Regions from separate parts of the Brevibacillus sp. LEMMJ03 genome, predicted to be linked through region 3. Evidence: riboswitches for the same ligand, from Rfam matches in the RefSeq annotation. Region 3 holds a riboswitch; each other region holds the start of a gene.
The links. A riboswitch is a leader RNA that binds a small molecule or an ion and turns the genes downstream of it on or off. The one in region 3 is predicted to bind cyclic di-GMP.

Region 1 (7,773 bases), on a different contig from region 3:
TGGCGGCGATCATCGGCATCGGTGCGGCGATCGGCTGCCGACAGCCGCTCGCGGCCGATTCCCGCCAGCTCCTGATCACAATCATCGTCAATGTGGCGATGCCCTGCATCATTTTGGACGGGGTATTTCAAACGCCGATTGACGACCGCCTCATGCTGCAAATTTTCGCAATATTCGCTGTTTCCGTGCTATTGAATTGTCTCGGCATTCTGATCGGCTGGCTGGGGGCGCGGACGCTGCCGCTGTCTGCCAAAAAGCGGCGTGAACTGGCTATTCTCTCCGGCTTGGGCAATACTGGATTTATCGGCCTTCCGCTGTGCGCCGCCCTGTTCGGGCCGAAAGGGGCGGTGCTCGCCGCCGTCTTTGACGCCGGGCTTGATTTTGTCATGTGGACCGTGGCGGTGATGATGCTGCAGGAGAAAGGGACCTTCTCGCTAAAGGGACTGAAAGCGATGGTCAACATTCCGATGATCGCCATCGTCGCCGGTCTCGGCTTCGCGATGTCCGGCCTGACGCCGCCGGAACCGGTGAAGCAGTTGGCCGCCGCGCTGGCCCGGCTGGCTTCGCCGCTGGCGATGCTGTACATCGGCATGCTGCTGCCGCTCCTCTTGCGCAGCAAGCCGCAGGTGTCCCTGCCGCTGTTGGGCGTGCCGATCACGTTCAAGCTGTTTGTGTTGCCGCTCTCGGCGGCGCTGCTGTTGTCCGTGCTGCATGTGGACGCGGAGATTACCCGCGTCGCGGTCGTCCAGGTGGCCATGCCGACGGTGGCGATGGCGTCCATCCTGTTCGCCCGGTACGCGGCCGATGAGGAGATGGGCGCAATGACGACGGTCTTTTCCACGCTGCTCGCGCTCTTGACGATTCCCGCCGTGCTGATGGTGGGCAGTTTGTTGATCCGCTGACCGCGGTCGGATCGGTTTTGGATTATCATGAAACATTTCCCATCTCCATGCAGTCATACAAGGTGAACAGCAATACAGGATGTAACAGATTGGAGGAATTGCGCATGAAATGGAAGAAGGCTGTGGCCTGCGCCGTCGGGCTGCAACTGCTCCTCGCCATTCCGGCCGGGGCTGCCGTGAACGCCAAGATCACGGTGAACGGGCACGCCGCGCAGTGGAAGCACGAGGCCATTACCGTGAACCAGCGGACCTACGCGGCCGCGGCGGATGTGAGCGGGATTCTGCAAGCCGCCTGGCAGGTGGAGGGCGATACAGGGGTGCTGACGCTGCCGTCGAACAGGACACTTGCTTTCAAGCTGAACACCGACGAGGCGGCCGTCGACGGGAAGTGGACCACGATCGAGCACGGAGCCCGGCAGTACAACGGCACCGTCTATCTGCCGCTCCGCTGGGTGATCGAACAGGCGGGGCTTTCGATCCGTTGGAACCCAAGCACGAAGGAGGTGGATATCGTGAAGCCGAAAGGAGACGATGATGCGTTCAAGGTGCTCGAGAACGCGCTTTTGAGCGCAGAGGAAAAAGCGTTTGTCCAGAAGGTGAAGGAGCAGCGGGGCGTACACAAGCTGGGCAGCCTGTACGTGATCGCCCTCGGCCAGGCGCCCAATCCCGGTTACGGATTGAAGGTGACCGGTACGGAGTGGAGCCTGGAACAGCTCAAGGTGTACGTCAAGCAGACCAAGCCGGACCCGGGCAGGATCTACGCCCAGGTGATCACCTACCCGTATCTGATCGCCCGGGCGAAACTGCCGCCGAACACGACCGTCCAGTTTTACGATGCCGATACGAAACAGCCGCTGTTTCAACAGCAGAAGAACAGCCAGCCGGGCCGATGAGGGCCTGGCTTTTTGTTGCCTTTCCCACCCGGATGCTGTAAAGTAATAAGATAGAAAAGATTGGTACGATCATCCTGGGGAAGGAGGTGCAGGTACGTGTTTGGTGCCGTTCAAGCGTGGTTTGTGGTAGAAGTTACCAGCATGACGCATGAGGGAATCCGCCAAGGGGGTAGTCTGCCCTTTTTTGGTCATACAATTGAGCGGAATCAACCAAGGCGTACCATGCATCGATAACCCATCGACTGTCCGATTGCGCGACGATGCCGCAGGTGTAGGCCTGCGGCTTTTTTGCGTCCAAAAAAGGCCGGCCGGAGAGCGTGCTGCCTGGAGCAGGAGGCGTTTCCAACGTTTCCGGGCGGGAGCGGGCCCGCTTGGCCGGACCTGTCTGTCGGGCAGGGCGGTGGCACAACCCCAAGGAGGCGTTTTTCCATGATCATCATCGCGACCCAACACGTGCAAAAGTCGTACGGAGCGGACCCCGTGCTGCGGGATGTCACGCTGGAGATCAAGGCGGGCGAGCGGGTCGGCATCGTCGGACCGAACGGCGCGGGCAAAACCACGCTGTTCAAGCTGCTGGCCGGTCTGGAGCAGCCCGACACGGGAGAGGTGTTCCGGGCGAAGGGCATCCGCTGGGCCTACCTTCCGCAGACGCCGCAGTACCCGCCGGAATGGACGGCGCGGGACGTGATCGCCAGCGCCTTTGGCGACGTCCTGGCGATACAGGAAGAGATGCGCTCACTGGAGCGGGAGATGAGCTGCGTCGGTGAAGCGGACCGAGAGCTGGAGCGGCTGATCGGGCGCTACCAGGCGCTGCAGTCCGAGTTTGAGCGGCTGGACGGCTATCAGTGGGAAGCCCGCATGGCACAGGTGACGGACGGCCTGGGCCTCTCCGAGGGATTTCTGTCCACGCCCTTTGCGCGGTTGAGCGGAGGGGAGCAGACCAAGACGGGACTGGCCAAACTGCTCTGCCAGCAGAGTGACGTTCTTCTCCTGGATGAGCCGACCAACCATCTCGACCTGGAGGCGATGGAGTGGCTGGAGGGGTTTTTGCGCGACTATCCGGGAACGGTGCTGTTGATCTCGCACGACCGCTGCTTTCTGGACGCGGTGGTCAGTTCCATCTACCACCTCGACGGAGGCGTGGCGGAACACTACATCGGCAATTACAGCGCTTTCGTCAAAGAGCGGGAGGAGCGGCTGCTGCGCCAGTTTGCCGAGTACCAGGAGCAGCAGAAAAAGATCAAAAAGATGCAGGAAGCGATCAAACGGCTGAAGGAGTGGGGCAACCGTTCCAATCCGCCCAACGAGGCGTTTCACCGCCGGGCGAAAAGCATGGAAAAGGCGCTGGACCGTCTGGAGCGGATCGAACGGCCCCGTCTGGAAGCGGAGCGGATGGGCCTTGCGTTTCATAAGGCGGAGCGGAGCGGCGAAGAGGTGCTGGTCGCGGAGGGCGTGAGCAAGTCGTTCGGGGAGAAGCGGCTGTTTGACGGCGCCTCCCTTCTGCTGCGCTACGGCGAGCGAAAAGCGCTCCTCGGCCCTAACGGCTGCGGCAAGTCGACGTGGATTAAGATGATGGTGGGTGAGCTTCCGCCTGACGAGGGAGCGGTGCGGATCGGAAGCAGAGTCAAGCTCGGCTATCTCTCCCAGCGGGCGCTGGAGGGGGACCAGGAGCGGCGGGTGATCGACGTGTTTCGGGAGACGGCGGCCGTCTCCGAGGCGGAAGCGCGTCACCGGCTGGCCAAGTTTTTGTTTTACGGCGAACAGGTGTTCAAGCGGATCGGCCAGTTGAGCGGCGGGGAGCGGATGCGCCTGCGGCTGGCGCAGTTGATGCACCAGGACGTCAACCTGCTGGTGCTGGACGAGCCGACCAACCACCTGGACATTGAGGCGCGTGAAACGCTGGAGGAGGCGCTGGCCGGCTTTCAGGGATCGCTGCTCATCGTCTCCCACGACCGGTACTTTTTGCAAAAGATGGTGGACGGCGTCTACTGGGTGGAAAACGGCCGGCTGGTCCACGACGAGGGAACCTTTGAAGAGGCGTGGGAAAAACGAAGACAGCGGCGCAGCGGGGCTGGCAGCCGGACGGCGGAGAACACGCGGAAAGCGGGGGAGCCGCTGCAAAGCGAAAAGCGGCCGCATGCCGAAACGATGCCGCACACGATGAAACCGGCCGGTTCCGGCCCGGATGCGGCCAGCTCCCGCAAGCGGCCCAACCCGTACAAGCTGGCGGAACTGGAGCGGGCGATCGCCGAGCGGGAAGCCCGGCGGGATGAGGTGATGGCCCTGCTGTCCGGCGGCGAGACGGACTACCGGAAACTGATCGGCTGGCAGCAGGAGCTGGAGCGGTTGACGGAGGAGATCGACGCCCTGTACCGCGAGTGGATGGAGCGGCAGGAGAGCTAGCCGGGAGAGCAGGCAGGAGAAAATGTGTCCCCCTTGACGGGACGCAACGGTATAAGTTACCATTATATCGACAATTGATATATTTTGGAAAAAGGCAAACCTATTGAAAAGTAGGGACGCAAAGCTAAGGGCCTAAGGTAACTTCGTTTACTATGGCAGCCGGTTGCCAATCTGTTTTTTTTAAGCCTTCTTGCCCTTTTAGCAGGAAGGCTTTTTTGTTTTTTGGCAGAAAAAGGGGGTGAGACCCGAATTTGGCAGGGATTGACGAGAGTCAAGGATGAGTGGCAACCGTAATCATGAAATCTGGAGGTCTGAAAAGTGGCAGCAAGACATGCAGTTGACAATGAGCAAGTTCATCATGCAATTGTTGTAAAACACAAGAACGTAGCCAAAAATGTGAAAATCACCACATTATTGCTTACATTATTTGTCGTCACATTGGTTTCCGTCGGATATCTTTCCTTCACCGCCTTGAACAACATGGCAGCGTTCAGCCAGGACATGGACGATCTGTACGAGAAAAACATGCTCAAATCCCTTGCACTGAAGCAGTTTGAAACGGACTTTTACAGCATCAGGCTTGAATCCGCAAAACTGTTGTTTGCCAATCGCTATGATCAAAATGTGGTACAGTCGATCGAAACCCAAAAGTCCAGCGCAGGCAGCATCCTCCACGTTCGGAATCATGAGATGAGCGAGGAACAGAGGGCCATTATTGACGAAATCGACAGGAATTATACCCGTTATCTGGAAGCAGTGGACTCGTTTATCGGCAGATTGAAGTCCAACGTGGCAACGACGGAAGAAGAGAGAGCCCAACTCACCCAGTATGCTGACGCTGTTCAAACCAATATCAACAAACTGGTGACCTTGCAGGCGGATGAGGCGAAACAAGTGGTGAATCAAGCCGACGGGGAATACCAGCAGGCGAAAAACCTGTTTATTGGATTTGCTGTCGGAATCGCCGTGATCGTTGGTGGCCTGACGCTGCTCCTGACAACACTGATGAAAGGCTCCATGGCTCAGATCAACAGCGTCCTGGCAAGGCTCTCGGCATATGACTTCACCGTTTCGCTGGAAGCGGAAGGCAAAAACGAATTTGCCCAGATGAACAGGTCGTTGGTAGTGGTCATCGACAACATGAAAAAAGCATTGACAGAGGTAAAGAGCAATTCGCATGAAGTGACGGATCATTCCCGAAACCTGGCGGCTGTTTCGGAGGAAATGTCGGCATCCTATCAGGAGCTTGCTGCGACCATGCAGCACGTAGCAGCGGGAGCGGCCACTCAGGCCCAGGATTTGTCCGAGATTGTCGGGGCTCTGTCGCAGTTGACCAGCAACATCGAACATGTGTATCAGGAACTGCAAAACGTCAAGGACGAAACCGAAACGGCTGAGAACAAAGCCCATATCGGAAAAGAAGAAATGGATAAGCTGGTCACCTCCATGGAGGAGATCAAACAAGCCATTGGAGTCGTTGTCAAGAAAGTGGGGATTCTGACCGACTCGGTCAAGGAGATCAGCGGCATTACCGATATCATTTCCGGCATATCGGACCAGACCAACCTGCTGGCGTTGAATGCGGCCATTGAAGCGGCAAGAGCGGGAGAAGCAGGCAGAGGGTTTGCGGTGGTGGCGGAAGAAGTCAGAAAACTGGCGGAAGAGTCCAGGCAGCATACCAATACCATTCTCCAGTTGGTCGAATCGATCCACAACGATACGGATGAAGTGATCAAAACGTCCCAGAACGTGGAAGCCTCCGTCATGGAGCAGGTGACATCGGTGGAAAATACGGTAAAATCCTTTGCGGATATCCTGGCTTCCGTCGAAAACATCGCCCCTCTGATGAAGAAGACGTACATGGCCATGGACGAGATCGTGAAGTTCAAGGATATCGTGATGGAACGGGTGGAGCAGGTAAGCGCCGTTACAGAGGAAAACTCGGCGACCACGGAAGAAGTCGCAGCCTCTTCCGAAGAACTGACCGCATCGTCGGAAGAAGTGGCGTCCACCGCTCAACAATTAAGTGAAATCGCCACGGGCTTGATGGAAACGGTAAACAGGTTTAAAGTGTAGCTTTCTTCCTGAAACGAAAGGGAGTGTGTCGATTACGATTCCCGTATCGATGCACTCCCTTTTGTCATGGAGCGGGGAAGCCCCGGTCAAGCCCGGGCCTTCCCCGTTTTCCCCCGGGCGTTCGATTACGAAAGGATGGTGGGCATCCTACGCTTGGGCGCTGGGCTCCGGCAGCCTGCGGTAGCGGGCGCGGAACAAGACCAGCATGACGACCATCAATACGCCGCCGACGATGAACGGACCGCTTTGGTACCATCCGTAGACGGCGCCGCCGGCCAGCGGACCGAGGATGCGTCCAAGGCTGTCCATGGAGCTGATCGTTCCGCTGGTGACGCCCTGGCCCTGGGTGGTCCGCTGCGTAATCATCGCCGTTCCGGTGGCGCGGATCATGCCCTGCCCCGCTCCGAACAGGGAGAGCGTGAGCGCCAGCGTCCAAAAATTGGCGGCCAGCGGGATGGCAAAGAAACCGATGCCGTACAGGATCAGGCCGATGGTCAGGACGAGCGGTTCGCCCATCCGCTTCACCATTTTGCCGATCAGTCCCCCTTGGACGAAGGCGGAGATGATCCCCATGACGAGAAACATGTAGCCGAGGTCTTTCGATGAGTAACCGTACAAATCGTTTATGTAGAGGGCAAATGTCGTCTCCAGGCCGGAAAAGGCAAACGAGACGATGAACATGATGCCGTACAGGAGCGAGAGCGGTCCAAACAGGGCGGCCAGCGGATTGCCCCGCTTGTCCCGGGAACTGCCCGTCCGCTTCTCTCGCGGCAGGCTTTCCGGCAGCGCAAACAGAATGATCAGAAACGTCAACAGCGCCACCCCGCCCGAGACGAAAAACGGAACGGCAAAGCCCCACCCGCTCAACAGGCCGCCGAGGACGGGACCAAACACGAAGCTGAGGCCGACTCCGGCGCCGATCACGCCCATTCCCTTCGCCCGTTCTTCGGGCGGAAACAGGTCGGCCACCATCGCCGTGACCGTCGGCATCGCGGCGGCGGAGACAATCCCGCCGATGATGCGGTAAGCCAGCATCGCGGCATAGCTCTCGGCCAGGCCAAACAGGATAAAGGTGACGGAAAATCCGAACAAGCCAAAGGCGATCAGCGGTTTTCGGCCGATCCGGTCGGACAGCATGCCCCAGATGGGGGCGAACAAGAGCTGCATGATGTTGTAGCTGGCAAACAGAATGCCGATCTGCAGCGAAGAGGCGCCGACGTTTTCGGCGAAATACGGGAGAATCGGTATGATGATGCCAAAGCCCAACATGGTGAGGAAGGCGACCAGGAACAGGAGGGCAAGGTACTTCTTTTTCACGCGAACCATACCTCTTTCCACACAGTTTGTCATGCTGTTTCCACCTTACGGGATGGTTTTGTCGAAGTCAAGCGATTCACCGGGACGCCGCCCCGCCGGCGTGGTATAATAACAGGAAGTCACACATCGTTTTGAAATCCGCGATGTATCCGCACATGAGGGGTTGTCAATCATGTCTACTG
Region 2 (7,773 bases), on a different contig from region 3:
TTAGACACCTGTTCGGTGTAGGCTGCCATATGTCTTGAAGCCGAGGCGACCTCTTCAATCTGGCTTACAACCGTTTGTACGGAAGATTGAATCGCCTCAAAGGACTGACCCGCGAGAAGGACCATGTCCATCCCGTCTTGAACCTCTTTCGTGGCGGTTTCCATCGCTTCGGAGGTTTGCCTGATTTCATTGCGAATCGCCAGCAGATCTTCCTCGATTTGCTTGGAAGAGACAGCCGACTGCTCAGCCAACTTCCGCACTTCGGAGGCTACCACGGCAAAGCCGCGTCCCTGCTCTCCCGCTCTGGCCGCTTCAATCGCGGCATTCAGGGCGAGCAATTTGGTCTGGGAAGAGATATCGCCGATGATCCCGATAATTTCCGTTACCTTTTGCGACCTGCTGCCCAATTCCCGGACGGATTCCGACAATCTGTTCACCGTTTGTTGGATCGAGTTCATCTGCTGCGAAACGGATTGAAGGACTGTATACCCTTCCAACGCTTTGTCAGAAGAAAATTTCGAGCTCTCCGAAGCCGAGGCGACATTGGCCATAATTTGCTGCGAACTGGACAAAATTTCGGCGATCGCTTTCGTGCTTTCTTCCACCGACCGGACCTGCTTCTCGGAACCGGCTGCAAGCGTCTGCGCTGCCTCCGCGATTTGCTCGGATACCTTGTTGTTTTGCTGCGAGTTGGCCGACAGCTGGGAGGAGGAGTCGGCAAGCTGGGTGGCGTTGTCGCGAACGTCTTTAATAATAGAATGGAGCGAATCTGCCATTTGGTTGAAGCTCATGGCCGTTTTGCCGATCTCGTCTTCCCGTGTGATTTCCACGCGTTCCGTCAAGTCGCCTTGGCTGATTTTTCCCGATGCTTCCACCAATTTGTTCAGCGGCCTGATGATCGACATGATAATGAAATAAATCGTGATCGCCCCGATTAGCAGCGCCACGGCGACAACAAGCAGGGTGCGGTTCAGAATTGGTTTGGCCAAGTCCGAAATTTCGCTGGTCGACATGTTCCCGGCCACTTTCCAGCCGGTGATCGGATTCGTCGTATAAATCATTTTCTTAGGTTCGCCCTGGAAGATGTATTCGTAAGAGCCGGAAGCGTTCGGTTCACGGTACATCACTTCGTTATGCGGCGCCGTTGGCGTACCGATCTTGTTCGTAGGGTGCAGCAAAAATTGTTTGTTCTTCGTGTAAATGACGATGTAACCCTTCTGCCCGATTTGGACATCTTTCACAAGGTTACGAAGCTCCTCCAGATTGATGTTAAAGCCGACGACAGCCGACTGCCCGGGTACCGCTTTGGCTGCCGTGATCACCAACTCGCCGCCGCTTATCGGGTCGGCATAAGGATCGGTCAGAATGACCGTATCTTTATTCGCCGCCTCTTTATACCAGGGCATTTCCCTGGCGTTAAAGTTGGCGGGGATTTTGGCATCCTTCGAGCCGTGGATGTACGTCCCGTTGTCCATAGCGATGAAAGGCATGCTCGCGCCGGGATGATCGTTCAGAAATTGCTGTAAAAATGCCTGCCAATTCTGGTTCGCATTTTGCTTCATTCTGTCAGCGATTTGCTTGGATAGCGAGTCGAGTTCCTTCTGTCTCGTATCCATCCAATTGTTGATGTATCGGTTGGTTAAAGACACGTTTTCCGTAGCGCTGTCCATCAGCAGCTTCTCGATTTGCGATTGCGATTTGTCGTAGGTCAGCCATCCGATGACAATCCCCGGAATCAACAAGATGAGGAAGGAGAACAGAAACAGTTTGCCGCGTACGCTGGCGAACGAGGACAGGATGCTTTTCCATTTCCAAGATTTGAAGGAGGATGGCTTGGGGTTCCTTTCTACTTTTTTACGTATCATCGATGCATACACTCTCCAACTGTAATCTTTAACTAATAACTCAAGTTTGCGTTGTGTTTGCGGGATGGGTTATCTTCTTTTTTCCTGCCAGGAAATAATTGCTGAGCAGGGCAAGTACAATGATGCATGTCGTAGTCGCGACCAAACCGTCCCATGCGTAACGTGACCATAATAATCCCGGGATGTAAGCGCCGAGACTTCCGCCGACATAGAAGAAGAACAGATACAGGGAAGAGGCGGCGCCCCTGGACCCATTCGCGACATCGGTCACGTAGGCTGTCGTAGCGGACTGGGACGCGAAATTTCCAAACGCGAGAATAGACGCGCCGGCCAGCAGAGCAGGTAACGATGGATGAAGCGTAAGCAGGATGCCTGACGCCCCGATCAGATGCCCGAAGGCCATGGTCGCTCTCCGGCCGATGCGGTCGGAGAAGTACCCCGCCAGCGGAGCGGAAAAGATGCCGAACAGGTAAGTAAAATAAAGCAACGAAATTTGTGTTGCATTGAGATGAAAGGAAGCGCCGGAAGCATAGAAGGGCAGATACGTGAAAAAGCCGATAAAAGCGAAAAACTGCGAAAAGCCGATCAAAAAAGTGCCGATCAGCGCCGGATTGCGGAAATGCGCCAGAAACCCGCCGATTGCCCTGTTGGTTTGATTCTGGGAGGCGGGCAAATACCGCCATACGAGAACGGTGACCAATAGGGAAAAGAACCCGGTAGCGATAAAGACGGCATGCCACGAGAACGCTTCGGCGATCGGTCCGGCAATGACACGGCCGACCAACCCGCCGGCTACGGTGGCGCTGACGTAGGCGCCGAGCGCACGGCCGCGCCGGTCGGCCGGAAATTCTTCGGACACGTAGGCGACCAGCACGGCAGTCACTCCGGGGATGCACAAGCCGTGCACGACCCGCCAGACCAAAATCCAGGTGAAGGAGTCCGTTATGGCCAGCATGGCGCTCGGAACAATCAGCAGCAGGCAAAAAATCCCGATCGCTTTCTTGCGGTCCCACCGATCAAACAGCGGCGCCAGCGCGAGCGATGAAACCGCGAGCGCGATGATCGTCAGGGAGATCGTCAAGCTGGCTGTTGCGATCGAGATGCCGTACTTATCGGACAGCCACGGCAGCAGCGGCTGAGGCGCGTACAACAAGATGAACACGTTCATGGTGGCCAAAAACATAATGATTTGTCGGCGTGCCATTGATCGGCCTCCTTTTCCCCAAAAAGTTATTCAGAAGGCAATCGTCCGATGTAAGCGGAATCCGGATACACCAAACGGCCTTGGGAGGCTTCAATGATATGCGCGCACCAGCCTACCGACCGCGTTAAAGCAAAGGTCGGCGTGAACAGCTCCGGTTCGAAGCCGATCGCATTCATGACGGCAGCCGCATAATACTCCACATTGGTATACAGCTTTTGGTGAGGTTTATATACGGCCAGCAGATCCTGGGCTGTTTGCTCCACGTGCACGGCCAGATCGAGCCAGGCATCACTGCCTGACAATTCGGTGGCGATGAGCCTTAAAGCTTCGGATCGCGGGTCTTTCGTTTTGTACACGCGGTGTCCGAAGCCCGGCAATCTTCCTCCGCTTTCCAAGCGCCGCTTGATCCACGGCTCAGCGTTATCTTTCGTGCCGATGTCTTTCAGCATGTCCAGCACCAAGGAAGGGGCTCCGCCATGAAGCGGTCCTTTCAAAGCGCCGATGGCTCCGGTGATCGCGGAAACGAGATCCGAACGGGTCGAGGCGATCACGCGGGCGGTAAAGGTGGAGCTGTTCATCCCGTGATCCATCAGCAGGTTCAAATAAGCTTCCAGCGCCTGAACATGGACGGGGGACGGCTCCGTACCCCTCAGCATGTATAAATAGTTAGCGGTATGCCCGAGGTCGGGCCGGGGAGCAACAGGCTCCAGGCCCTTGAGCCGACGGTAGCAATAAGCGATGATCACGGGCAGCTTTATGATGACGGAGGTGGCTTGCTGCAAAGTAGGCGGATATTCCGGGCTATCGATGCTCAGCGCGGAGACAGCGGTACGCAGCATGCTCATCAAGTCGTGCGTTTCGGAAAGGGCGTCGATGACGTTTCGGACGGAAGCGGGGAGCTCCCGTGCGGACGCCCACTTTTCCAGCGTGTCCTTGCGCTCGTCTACGTCCGGCAGATTTCCGTGCAGGAGAAGATAAGCGACCTCCTCGAAGCTTTTATCGCGGGCCAGATCCCTGGCGTGAAATCCCCGGTACACCAGGTTCCCCTTCTCTGCGTCTACAAGGCTGACCGCGGTTTTGGCGACAACGACATTCTCAAGTCCTTCATTCACAGTCATGGTTCGCTCTCCTGTCTATATCGATGTCCGTTTTATATGGTAAGGCAGGTTATGGCACCATATTGAGGACGCGCAGTGGTTGTTCTTCCCGAGCGCGCCCCAGCATCGCATCGTAGATTTCCCTGCCCATCAAATCCCGGCCAATTAACGATTTCAGCACGTCCGTGCTGCCGTCGGCTATCATCAGGCCGCGCACGTCGCGTAGTTTCTGCTCAAGGCCGTATTCCTTGACGTAGCCCCGGGCGCCATGGATCTGCAGCATGTCGTCGATCGCCTTGTAGGCCGTGGTCGTCGAATACCATTTGGCCATCGAGGCTTCCATTGTATTGGAATGACCGCGGTCCAAAACGTCCAGCGCCTTCAGGCTGAGCAGACTTGCCGTTTCCAGAAGGGTCGCGTGCTCGGCGATTTTGTGCATGACGGACTGAAACCGGCCGATCGGACCGCCGAAGGCCATCCGTTCTTTGGCATACTGCACGCCTTGCTCCAGTGCCTTTCTGGCCGCTCCGACGCAGATGATTCCCATCAGTACCCGCCAATAGCCGAAGTGTTGGTTAAATATCCGGAAGCCTTCCCCTTCCAGACCCAATCGGTTCTCCGCCGGAATCACGACATCGTGAAGCCGGAAGCCGCCATAGGACCAACCTTTCATTCCCATCGGCTCCAGGGCGTATTTCTCGATATTGGGATCGTTCATATCGACAAGGAAGGCGGTCAAGCCTTTCGTTCCGGAACCGTGCTTCGTTTGAGCGAAGACGACGAATACGCCGGCCTCCTCCACACGGCTTACCCATTCCTTGCAGCCCGACAATATGTAATTCGCTCCATCTTTACGAGCGAACGTTTCGATAGCGGCCAGGTCGGAACCGCAGTTCGGTTCCGTCAAACCGACGCCCACCAGTAAATCTCCTTTTATGAGTGAAGGCAAATACCTGCTTTTTTGCTCATGAGTTCCGAATTTGGCGATCATGTTGCCGTGTCCGGCGCCGATGACTTCGCGGGTGTTGACTCCGAATTTGCCGCATTCCTCGTAAAGAAGTCCCATTGTAACGGCGCTCAAACCTTCGCCTCCGTATTCCTTCGGAACATCCAGGCCAATTAGTCCCTGTTTGCCGGACGCTTGGCGAATCTGCCAAGGCAGCTGCTCGCTCTCGCTTTTTAAAGCATTTTCTACATCCAAGTCGATCATGAATTGTCTGACCTTTTCAATCCACATCATTTGGTCTTTTGTCCACTCAAAATTCATAGTACTCCCTCCGATTTTCTGTGTTTTTTAATGTGGAATAAACTGTACGCCAAATGAGTTTGACTTATTTGATTTCGCTGAACCTCCTACATTTCACATTTTGAAAATAAAAAAGCCCCCTTTTGCAAAAAAGGGCAGCCGAAAATAGAGCATGTGATATAGAACTAATTCCGGCAGCCCGGCGATCATGGTCGTTATGACTTTAGACCCGTAGCTTTGCGTCCTAACCTTTCGGTTAGTTTGCCCTTAACGTAAATTTTTCCTTTTTGCTAGTTCGATTGTAACGCATTTTCAAAAATTATCATAGACCATTTGCATAAATTTTTATTAACTTATCGTTGGTTTGGAAAGAAGGACAAACGATGTATCACTTCCATTGTCCTAACTTCAGCGGTGAAATCTCAGCAACAAATTATACTCATTTTCAATAAAGGTGGGCATTTTAATTTTTAGCACAACATGTTCCGCAAACTTTCTTCAGTAACGATTGCATTAGAGCTGCTGCTTGGAGCCACAGTCAGTTATCAACCCCAAGAAGCAGTCACTTATGACAGTCAAATAGCTAAATTTAGGCCTGGAGTAGGTACTAATAGAAGCGGTAACCCGCTTCGGTGATCTCGCACGGTGTAAAAAGCCAAAACAAAATGATCATGCAATGATAGGTTTCAGACTTTTTGACACGAATGGTTAGAGGGATGACTTTTCCGATGTTGGGGTGAACACCATGGACTTGATTCAACGCCTTTTTTTCATCCTAACCACCATTCAACAAAGTCCAGGCATTACCGCGCCGGAACTTGCCAACCTGGCCGGCACTTCCGTTCGGAGCATATATCGCGACATTAGGCGGTTGGATGACTGTGGCATTCAAATCATGCGGGAAGGAAACAAAGGGTATTATCTCATCGACAAGTACGTTCAGACACCGGGGAAGCTGGGGACGGAAGAATACCTCGCGATTTCTCTCTACCCGATACTCTCAGGCCAAACGAAACTGAAAGGGCATCCGTTTCAGCGATCGTTCCAATCGGCAATGGACAAAATTCTAACACGCTTTCAAGTGAATGATCAGCTGCTGCAGATCAGTAAACGCATTCGGATTCATACGGAACAGTCCAACCCGGAGCAGGATCTGATCATACAGCGAATCATTGAGGCCATCATCCAGGAAGTGACGATCACGTGCGAATACTACACGATGTACCGGGACGATCTGACAAGACGGATGATTGATCCATATTACCTCGTGCCTCGGGGCGGTTACTTGTATCTGATCGGATATTGCCATGAGCGCGAGGAGATTCGGACGTTCCGGCTAAACCGATTCCGGTCCATCGCACTGACGAACAAGAAGTTTTTTATTGAAGATGACTTCGACATTGACCGCTATCTGGATAAAGTGTGGGGAATCAAGGCCGAAACAGACGAAGTCACGTTCAAGGTCCGCTTTTCCAGCAAAGTTGCCCGTTACATCAAGGAACATCACTATGACTCCCCGCCACAATTCATCGACGAACAGGATGGTTCCTTGCTGCTGATTGTAACGACACGCGGGGCTGAAGAGTTCTTGCGCTGGATGAAGCAGTACGGAAACGATGCCGAATTGGTGGAGCCGCAGGAATACCGCATGCAATTGCTTGAGGAATACAGAGAATTGGCTCGTACATACAGTGAGACCGTTCACGTCTAAAAAAGGATGGGAAGGGGAATTGTGGGCTGTCTTGACGAGTGAACGATCGACAACAGGCTGGCGCCGGTCGCGAGCGCATGTGCGACACACCCCCTCCTTTTCGAGAAGGGGACAGACTGAAGACAAACCGATTGTATCGAAGGAGAAGCATGTTTCCAGGCAGAGGACTTGTGAGCCCTACCGAGCGGAGCAGCGATTTGCGGGAAAAAGGAGCGCCACCTCTGAATGGGCTGCGTAGCGATGCGGCTTTGGCGATCCCCCGCAAATCGGTGCGGAGCGTGCAGTCTATGCTTCCTTGCTGTGGCGAGCACGGAGCGGATGCCGGAAACGTGCTTCTCCCCTCAGCAGTCACTTTGTCTGCACACTGCCCCCTCCTTTTCGATGAGGGGATTTTCTTGGTGAAAACGTATGTTTCCGTGACAGGATTTGTCACGGTGGCGTTTATGATAGAGGTATCCATGCAGAAAAAATTGACAACGGTGGGACGAGAGCGCTATCTGTTCAGTCTATCGAATCAAGAATGGAAACCCGGTGGCAGGAACCGAGATCGATTTAGCGGAAGAGGATCAATGTAATCATCATCTACATGAACAGCAGGAGAAGGAGAGGCAAGCATGACATTGCATGAACTCATGGAAAAGGCGAAACAG
Region 3 (7,773 bases):
CGAGCGGGTCCTTTTCCTTCCGGTACAGCAGCACGAGCATCAGACTGGCCGCGATGAAATAGGGAAAGACCCAGGCGACCATGATCCAGTAGTTGAACGCGAGCACCGGGTAGATCGGCGTGATCGCCCACATGACCAGCGGCGGGACGAGGGCGGCGTACTGAATCAGCCGCTTCGTCTTACGCGTGAACCAATCGCCGGAGTGGACGGCGAACATGAGATACGTGTACGGCAGCCCCACCTGACAGAGAAAGGAGGCGCTTCGGCTGGTGAACAGCAGCAAAAACGCCAGCGCCGGATAGCGGGCCGCGTAGTCCTGCACCAGCGGATACAGCGTCTCGTCGATTACGGCGGAGAAAAAGCCGCCTCCCCCGACAAACGCGGTCGCGCTCCCCCAGCGGGCGGACGTGCTTTTCGGATCGGTAAAGAGGACAAATAACCCGAAGGCCCAGATGGCCAGCAAGATCAAGATCATCATCGCGGAAGTCTCCTGTCATTCGTCTACGCTTATTATACCGCAACGGGGGAGAAGGGGGAGACGGCAGATTCCGGGCAGGCGTTCGCGCTGCGGGCGGTGCCGCGTTCGCTTGCTTCCGTTACGATTTGCGGCTAAAGTAAGGACCGCACCAGCCGGTCTCGTGTGTTCGCACATACGTCCAGGTAAATTCTTTATCGACAACGTACACATCCATTTCGTTCAGGAGGTCATCCGCGGTTAGCATGGAGGAGTTCTCCAGAATGAACGCATCGTCCGAATTTTGATAAAACAAGAAACACGCCTTCTTTGGCTCTTCGTTGAAGGCTTTTTCGGCGCTATCTCCCTCCAAACACGCTTTTTTCCCGTAACTGAACAAGTGCCATAAATAGCCATGGGCAACATTCAGATAAATGGAGCGTTTCTCGTCATCACTCAGATGATTGGCAAAGTGATGTTCCCATTGGTTTCGCAGGTACGTTCCCCATTTTGGTATGTCCGTAACCCTTACTTTTTTCATGCGAAGCAAATCAACAAGATCCATACACGACCTCCACATTCTCATGAACTGACGCATTTATCGTACCATTGGCGTCAACATTGTTGAACGAAACATCCGTTCATTCCGTAAAAACGGTGCCGAGGCATGCAAGAAAAGAAACATGTGAAAAGAGGCGCGTTGGACATCATATACTGTGCATATCCCATTAAGGAGGAAGCCGCATGGAGTACAGAATCGAAAGGGATACCCTGGGAGAAATGAGGGTGCCCGCGGACAAACTGTGGGGGGCGCAGACGCAGCGCAGCTACCAGAACTTCCGGATCGGCACGGAACGGATGCCCCGGGAGATCATTCGGGTGTTTGCCGTATTGAAGAAAAGCGCGGCTTTGGTCAATCAGCGGCTGGGCAAACTGGACAGCGACAAGGCGGAGGCCATCGCGGCGGCGGCCGATGAGGTGCTGCAGGGGAAGTGGGACGAGCATTTTCCCCTGGTGGTCTGGCAGACCGGCAGCGGCACGCAGTCCAACATGAACGTGAACGAAGTGATCGCCAACCGGGCCAACCAGCTTCTGGAGCAGCGGGGAAGCGCCCTGCGGGTCCATCCCAACGACGATGTCAACAAGGCGCAAAGCTCCAATGACACGTTTCCGACGGCGATGCACGTCGCCGGGCTGATCGCCGTCGAAGACCAGGTGCTGCCCGCTCTGGCCGCCCTCAAGGAAACGCTGCGCCAGAAGAGCGAGGAGTACCGGGACGTGATCAAGATCGGCCGCACCCATCTGCAGGACGCCACCCCGCTGACGCTGGGACAGGAGATCAGCGGCTGGCACCGCATGCTGGAAAAAAGCGAACGGATGATCACGGAGAGCGCGGAATACCTCCGGGAGCTGGCGATCGGCGGCACGGCCGTCGGCACCGGCATCAACGCTCATCCCCGGTTCGGCGAAATGGTGGCGGAAGAGATCAGCAGGCTGACGGGGAAGCGCTTTGTCTCCGCGGTCAACAAGTTCCACGCCTTGACCAGCCACGATGAGCTGGTTCACGTCCACGGCGCGTTCAAAGCGCTTGCCGCCGATCTGATGAAAATCGCCAACGACGTCAGGTGGCTGGCCAGCGGTCCGCGCTCCGGCATCGGCGAGATCACGATTCCGACCAATGAGCCGGGCAGCTCCATCATGCCCGGCAAGGTGAATCCGACGCAGAGCGAAGCGCTCACGATGGTCGTCTGCCAGGTGATGGGCAACGACGCGGCGATCGGATTTGCCGCCAGCCAGGGCAACTTTGAGCTGAACGTGTTCAAGCCGGTGATCATCTACAATTTCCTGCAATCGGCTCGGCTGCTGGCTGACGCCATGCGCTCGTTTTGCGACAACTGCGCAGTCGGAATCGAACCGAACCGGCCGGTGATCGAGCGGAATCTGGAACGCTCGCTGATGCTGGTCACCGCGCTGAACCCGCACATCGGCTACGAAAAGGCGGCGACCGTCGCGAAGCTGGCCCACCAGGAAGGGATCACGCTGCGGGAGGCGGCGGTCAAAAGCGGGATGTTGACGGCGGAGGAGTTCGACCGGATCGTTCGGCCGGAGAACATGATTCATCCGAAAGAATAGCAAGCAGGGGGCATCAAGATGCCCCAAGACCGAAGACAAACCAATTGGATCGAAGGAGAAGCATGTTTCCAGGCAGAGCGACTTGTGAGCCCTACCGAGCGGAGCAGCGAATTGCGGGAAAAAGGAGCGCCACCTTGGAATGGGCTGCGAAGCGGTGCGGCTTTGTCGATCCCCCGCAAATCGGTGCGGAGCGTGCAGTCCGGCTTCCCGGCTGGGCGAGCACGGAGCGGATGCCGGAAACGTGCTTCTCCTCCCAGCAGTCACTTTGTCTGCACACTGAGGGGCATCAAGATGCCCCCTTCGTCACGCCTTTTGAAACTCGACGATCACTTTGAACAGATCGCCGTCCAGCTCGATGGCCAGCCGCCCTCCCTGCAGTTCCATGATGCTTTTGGCGATGGCCAGTCCCAGACCGGAGCCTTCCGTGTGGCGCGATTGGTCGCCTCGTTTGAAGCGTTCAAACAGTTCGTCCGGGTCAAACTCAATCTCGTAGGCGGAGACGTTTTTCATCGTCAGCACGACGCTGTTCGCCTGTTCGGTCAGCGAGATGTAGACCCTGGTGTGGGGCAGCGCGTACTTTAGGACGTTGCCGATGAGATTTTCAAAGACCCGCCAGGTTTTTTTCCCGTCGGCCAGCGCGTGGATGTGCGGCTTCTCCGTCTGGACCCGGAACGTCAACGAGGATTCGGCGATGGCATCGCTGAACTCCGCCAGGGCCTGATTGAGCAGGGCGGCCACATTGACCCGCTCCATATGCAGCTCGACGGACCCGCTCGCCATTTTGGACGCTTCAAAGAGGTCGTCGATCAGCACCTTCAGCCTGTGGGTTTTGCGTTCCAGCACATTGACGTAGCTGCTGACCTCTTCCGGCGACAGATCGGGGCGTTTCAGCAGATTCACGTAGTTGACGATGGAGGTGAGCGGCGTTTTCAAATCGTGCGAAACGTTGCTGATCAGCTCCGTTTTGAGGCGCTCGCTCTTCATCTGGCTTTCCAGGGCGTGGCCCAGTCCCAGCTTGATATTGTTCAGGCAGCGGGCCAGATGGGCGAGATTCCCTTTGCCGCGTTCTTCGATGAGAGAATCCAGATTGCCGGCCGCCATTTCGTCCGCCCCCCGGAGAATGTTGTTCAGCAGGGCGACCCGGCGGAGGATGTACGGCAGCACGGCTGCAAGGTACAGCAGCGAATAGCATGCCCCCACCAAAAACAGCCGCTCCGATCCATAATGAAGGCCTATCAGAACAAAACCCATGCCCGTTCCCAGGCCGATCGTCAGCACAAAGATGAGGCTGGCCTTGAAAAATACGGATCGATTGGCGAAGCTCTCTGCCAGAAGCGTGCGGAATTTTCGATACAAGCTGGACTCCCATTGCTGCCGGAGGAGCGTGTGGTCGTTGATCAAACGCCATGCCTCTTTTGCGTTTAGCCCCAGATAGGCGATGCATGCCGCCGTAAAGGAAAGCGTCGTCACATGTTCCAGGCCGATGGGAAAATAGAAGAACGATTCGTCCCTGACCCAGCTCAGTGTGACCAGCCCGACCGCGAGAACTGTCGCGCCTCTTGCATCGAGGGGAACCCGCCGCAACAAGGAGGCGCATCTGTCGGCAAGCGGAAAATCCAACGGACTGCGCTTCCGCAGATAAACGAAGAGTCCAACTGCCGCGATAACACTTACGGCCAACAGGATACATTCGTTCAGCAGTCGCTCCCGTATGCCGAGCGCATAGGCGTAATCGTCTTGAAACCGGGAGTAACCCGCGGCCGCTTGGGGGATAATCAAATACCCCTCGAGATTGTTGGCGAGAAAGAATTCATTTGCCTGCTGTATCTGGTAATCGCTCGGCGAAGCCAGTGGGAAATGGATCGAATAGGCCGCCTTTTTCTGCAGGTTCCTGATGATGTTGAGGTCGTAGGAATGGTTGGTGTATACCTCGCCCGTATTCCGATCCTTGATGTAGTATTTGATGGTGTCGCCTCTGACGGCCAACGCTTTTTTCGCCTGTTCATACTCCTGATCCCGGGCGGCTGCCAATGTCATGATTCGCTCATCCATCTGCTTTTGATTTTCCTGCTTCACTCGGGCCAGTTCCTGATCGCGCGCCTGCGCGAGTCTGCCAGCTTCGGCGTGATTGCCGCTGCGCTCCGCCTCCATGATGTTGGCCTCATAGCGTCCCTTAATCTCCGCTTCTTTCTCCCGGAGATCGGCCGCAAACGTCTCTCGGATTTGCTCCAGCGTATCGGCGCCAACCTTTTCAGTCACGGTCAGTTTGGGATCATTCTTCTCCTTGAAATGAACCGTTATGGCCAGGTTAACGACTTCCGTCAACTGTTGGTGAAAGGAAGGGCTGCGAAAGTAATAATCCTTGTCCAGGTATTCTCGGTGCCGGATCACATCGGCCGCCGCAAGCAAGGCCAGAGCCGACAGGTGGAAAAGCAGGACCAGCGCGATGACCGGCCCGTATTTATTTTTCAATCTTGTAGCCAATGCCCCACACCACCTTGAGATATTGAGGTTCTTTCGGGTTGATCTCGATTTTTTCGCGAATTCTTCTCACGTGCACGGCCACCGTGTTATCCGCGTTCAGGCAGGGCTCCTTCCACACTTTTTCGTAAATCTCTTCGATCGAAAAGACCCTGCCCCTGTTCTCCATCAAAAGCTCCAAAATCTTGTATTCCGTAGGGGTGAGCCTTGCTTCCTCGCCGTCCACATACACGGTTTTTTCCCGCTTGTTCAAGACGAGTCCCCGCACCCGGATTTCGTCTTCGCGGGCGGTGTAGTTGCCCAGATAGGTGTATCGCCTCAACTGCGATTTCACCCGGGCAACAAGCTCCAGCGGATTGAACGGTTTGGTCACGTAATCGTCGGCACCGATGGTCAGCCCCAGAATCTTGTCGGTATCTTCCGATTTGGCCGACAGCATGATAATCGGGATGTTTTTGCTTTCCCGAATGGCAAACGTCGCTTTCAATCCGTCCATCTGCGGCATCATGATGTCCAGGATGATCAGATGAACCTCTTCCTGCTCCAAAACCGCCAGGGCCTCCTGCCCGTTACCTGCTTTCAGCACGTGGATGTCTTCGCTTTTCAGATAAATCTCGATCGCGTCCCGGATTTCCGCTTCGTCGTCCACGACCAGGACATTGTACGTTGGCATGATCATCACCCGTCTTCCCTCGTCAATTTCGTCGTGTAGCGGAGCCAGCTCTATCTTACCGAGAATATTTTACAAATCGGCTGTAAAAATCCTTACAAAATTCTTAAGAAAATCGTTCCATCATTCCTCATTCGTTGGGAGGCAGGTCGACAGGGGAGAAAAGAGGACAGTGCGAAGGTCGCGTTTCGTTCCGTCAGCGCGCAGATTTTAAAAATTTATGAAATCTTTTAGATTTTCTGTCCCTCTTTTTTCAAATTGTGCTATAGTTCTTTTAGCATATTTTAACACGGAAAAAAGTGACAAAAAGCAAACCCGTTGAAAGGCGGGGACGCAAAGCCACGGGTCTAAAGTTGCAGTGCTGCAGCTATGACAGCCGGGTTGCCAAACCGCAGGCATCGCAGGCTGTCGGATGGCAGTCTGCTTTTTTTGGCAAGCCGTTCACGCACTTTCCGCCACTAGGAGGGATCACCATGGGAACCAGCCTGAAGCAAAAACTGTTGTATGTGATGTGCCTGCTGCTCATCGCCAGCCTTGTTTCGGTTTGTGCGGCTAGCTACTGGAGCTCCTCGCGTCTGCTGGAATCCAGTCTGGATAAAGAAGCCGAACTGACCGCGTCCAATCTGTCGATGAAGATCGACCAGTTTTTCCAGCAGAAAATTGCCGTGATTGAAACGATCGGCAAGCTGATGTCCGAAGACAACAACAAGGAGCATGACTTGAAGCTGATCCAGCAGGCCCAGAAGAACTATCCGGAATTTGAGACGTTCTTCTTTTCCTATGACTTGAGCGGGAAAAAGGTCATCAACTTCCAAGGGGACGTGACAGACGTGTCCGACCGGGCCCATTTCCAGGAAGCGGGCAAAGGGGAAGGAAAAATCGTCGTCTCCGAACCGGTCGTCTCCAAGCGGACGGGCAACAACATCGTAACCATCATCGTTCCGCTGATGAAAAACAACGTCCAGTACGGGTACATGGGCTCGACCATCCCGATCAACGAGATCCAAAAGACGGTGTCCGCCGAGACGTTCGGCCAGAGCGGCTACGCCTTTTTGGTGAGCAAGAAGGGAACGTACATCTGGCATCCGCAGAAAGACCTCGTGCTGAAGGAATCCATTCTCAACTCCAACATTCCGGAGTACCAATCCGCTTTCCAGGCCATTCAGGAAGGCGGGCACGGCATTCTTCAGTATAAAAGGGACAACGTCGACCAGTTTGCGTCCTATGCTTCGACGATGTTGAACTGGGGCGTGTTCATCACCGCTCCCGCCGGTGAGCTGCACGCGCCGGTGGACAAGCTCTCGGTCAACCTGCTGGCCATCTCTGTCGTGACCTTGGTCGTCGGCATCGCTCTGGTCTATCTGCTGGCGGTTCGCCTGGTCCGCCCGATTCAGCGGCTGAATCAAGCGGTCAAAGTGGTGGCCGGCGGCGATCTGACGGAATCCGTCACCGTCCAGGGTAAGGATGAAATCGCCGTTTTGTCCCGCGATTTCAACCAGACGGTGTCTCATCTGAAGGACCTGATTCGCGGCGTCACGCTGTCCTCCGATCAGGTGCTTCGGGTCACCAGCGAGGTGTCCGCCGGCATCGAGAACGCGACCAATACGATTCACCGGATCGGGACGTCCATTCGCCAAATCGCCGACGGGGCCAAAGCGCAGGCCGGCAGTTCCCAGGAAGTGTCCATCTCCATGAACGACATGGCCAGCGGGATCGTCAAGATTGCCGAGACGTCCTCGCGGGTGTCCGAAGCGGCACGGGAGGCGGCCCAGCAGGCGGAAGAAGGCACGGCGGTCGTCGAGCAGGCCGTGCGGCAGATGAACAGCATCGGGGAAGGCACCTTGAAAGTGTCGTCGGCCATTGAGCGGCTGAACGGCCGCTCCCAGGAGATCGAGAGCATTTTGGACACGATTACCGGGCTCACGTCGCAGATCAATCTGCTCGCCTTGAACGCCTCCATCGAAGCGGCGCGGGCAGGGGAGCACGGCCGGGGCTTTGCCGTCGTGGCCGGCGAAGTGAAGAAGCTGGCCAACCA

Region 1: another riboswitch for cyclic di-GMP. It lies ahead of FOI68_RS05820 (methyl-accepting chemotaxis protein); the one in region 3 lies ahead of FOI68_RS11395 (methyl-accepting chemotaxis protein).
Region 2: another riboswitch for cyclic di-GMP. It lies ahead of FOI68_RS14730 (acyl-CoA dehydrogenase family protein); the one in region 3 lies ahead of FOI68_RS11395 (methyl-accepting chemotaxis protein).

What each region holds. Positions count from the first base shown of each region.
Region 1 covers NZ_VKJN01000003.1:233,142-240,914, forward strand. Annotated here, with positions in the region: gene FOI68_RS05805 (AEC family transporter) at 1-902, shown strand, start outside; gene FOI68_RS05810 (stalk domain-containing protein) at 1,007-1,795, shown strand; gene abc-f (ribosomal protection-like ABC-F family protein) at 2,225-4,198, shown strand; cyclic di-GMP riboswitch class I at 4,282-4,369, shown strand; gene FOI68_RS05820 (methyl-accepting chemotaxis protein) at 4,595-6,274, shown strand; gene FOI68_RS05825 (MFS transporter) at 6,422-7,591, opposite strand; gene FOI68_RS05830 (hypothetical protein) at 7,764-7,773, shown strand, end outside.
Region 2 covers NZ_VKJN01000011.1:21,729-29,501, forward strand. Annotated here, with positions in the region: gene FOI68_RS14715 (methyl-accepting chemotaxis protein) at 1-1,865, opposite strand, end outside; gene FOI68_RS14720 (MFS transporter) at 1,906-3,069, opposite strand; gene FOI68_RS14725 (citrate synthase/methylcitrate synthase) at 3,096-4,187, opposite strand; gene FOI68_RS14730 (acyl-CoA dehydrogenase family protein) at 4,237-5,433, opposite strand; cyclic di-GMP riboswitch class I at 5,603-5,688, opposite strand; gene FOI68_RS14735 (helix-turn-helix transcriptional regulator) at 6,158-7,123, shown strand; gene FOI68_RS14740 (McrB family protein) at 7,738-7,773, shown strand, end outside.
Region 3 covers NZ_VKJN01000007.1:205,170-212,942, reverse strand. Annotated here, with positions in the region: gene FOI68_RS11420 (sensor histidine kinase) at 1-478, opposite strand, end outside; gene FOI68_RS11415 (DUF4275 family protein) at 597-1,019, opposite strand; gene fumC (class II fumarate hydratase) at 1,199-2,587, shown strand; gene FOI68_RS11405 (sensor histidine kinase) at 2,891-5,071, opposite strand; gene FOI68_RS11400 (response regulator transcription factor) at 5,049-5,741, opposite strand; cyclic di-GMP riboswitch class I at 6,037-6,127, shown strand; gene FOI68_RS11395 (methyl-accepting chemotaxis protein) at 6,212-7,773, shown strand, end outside.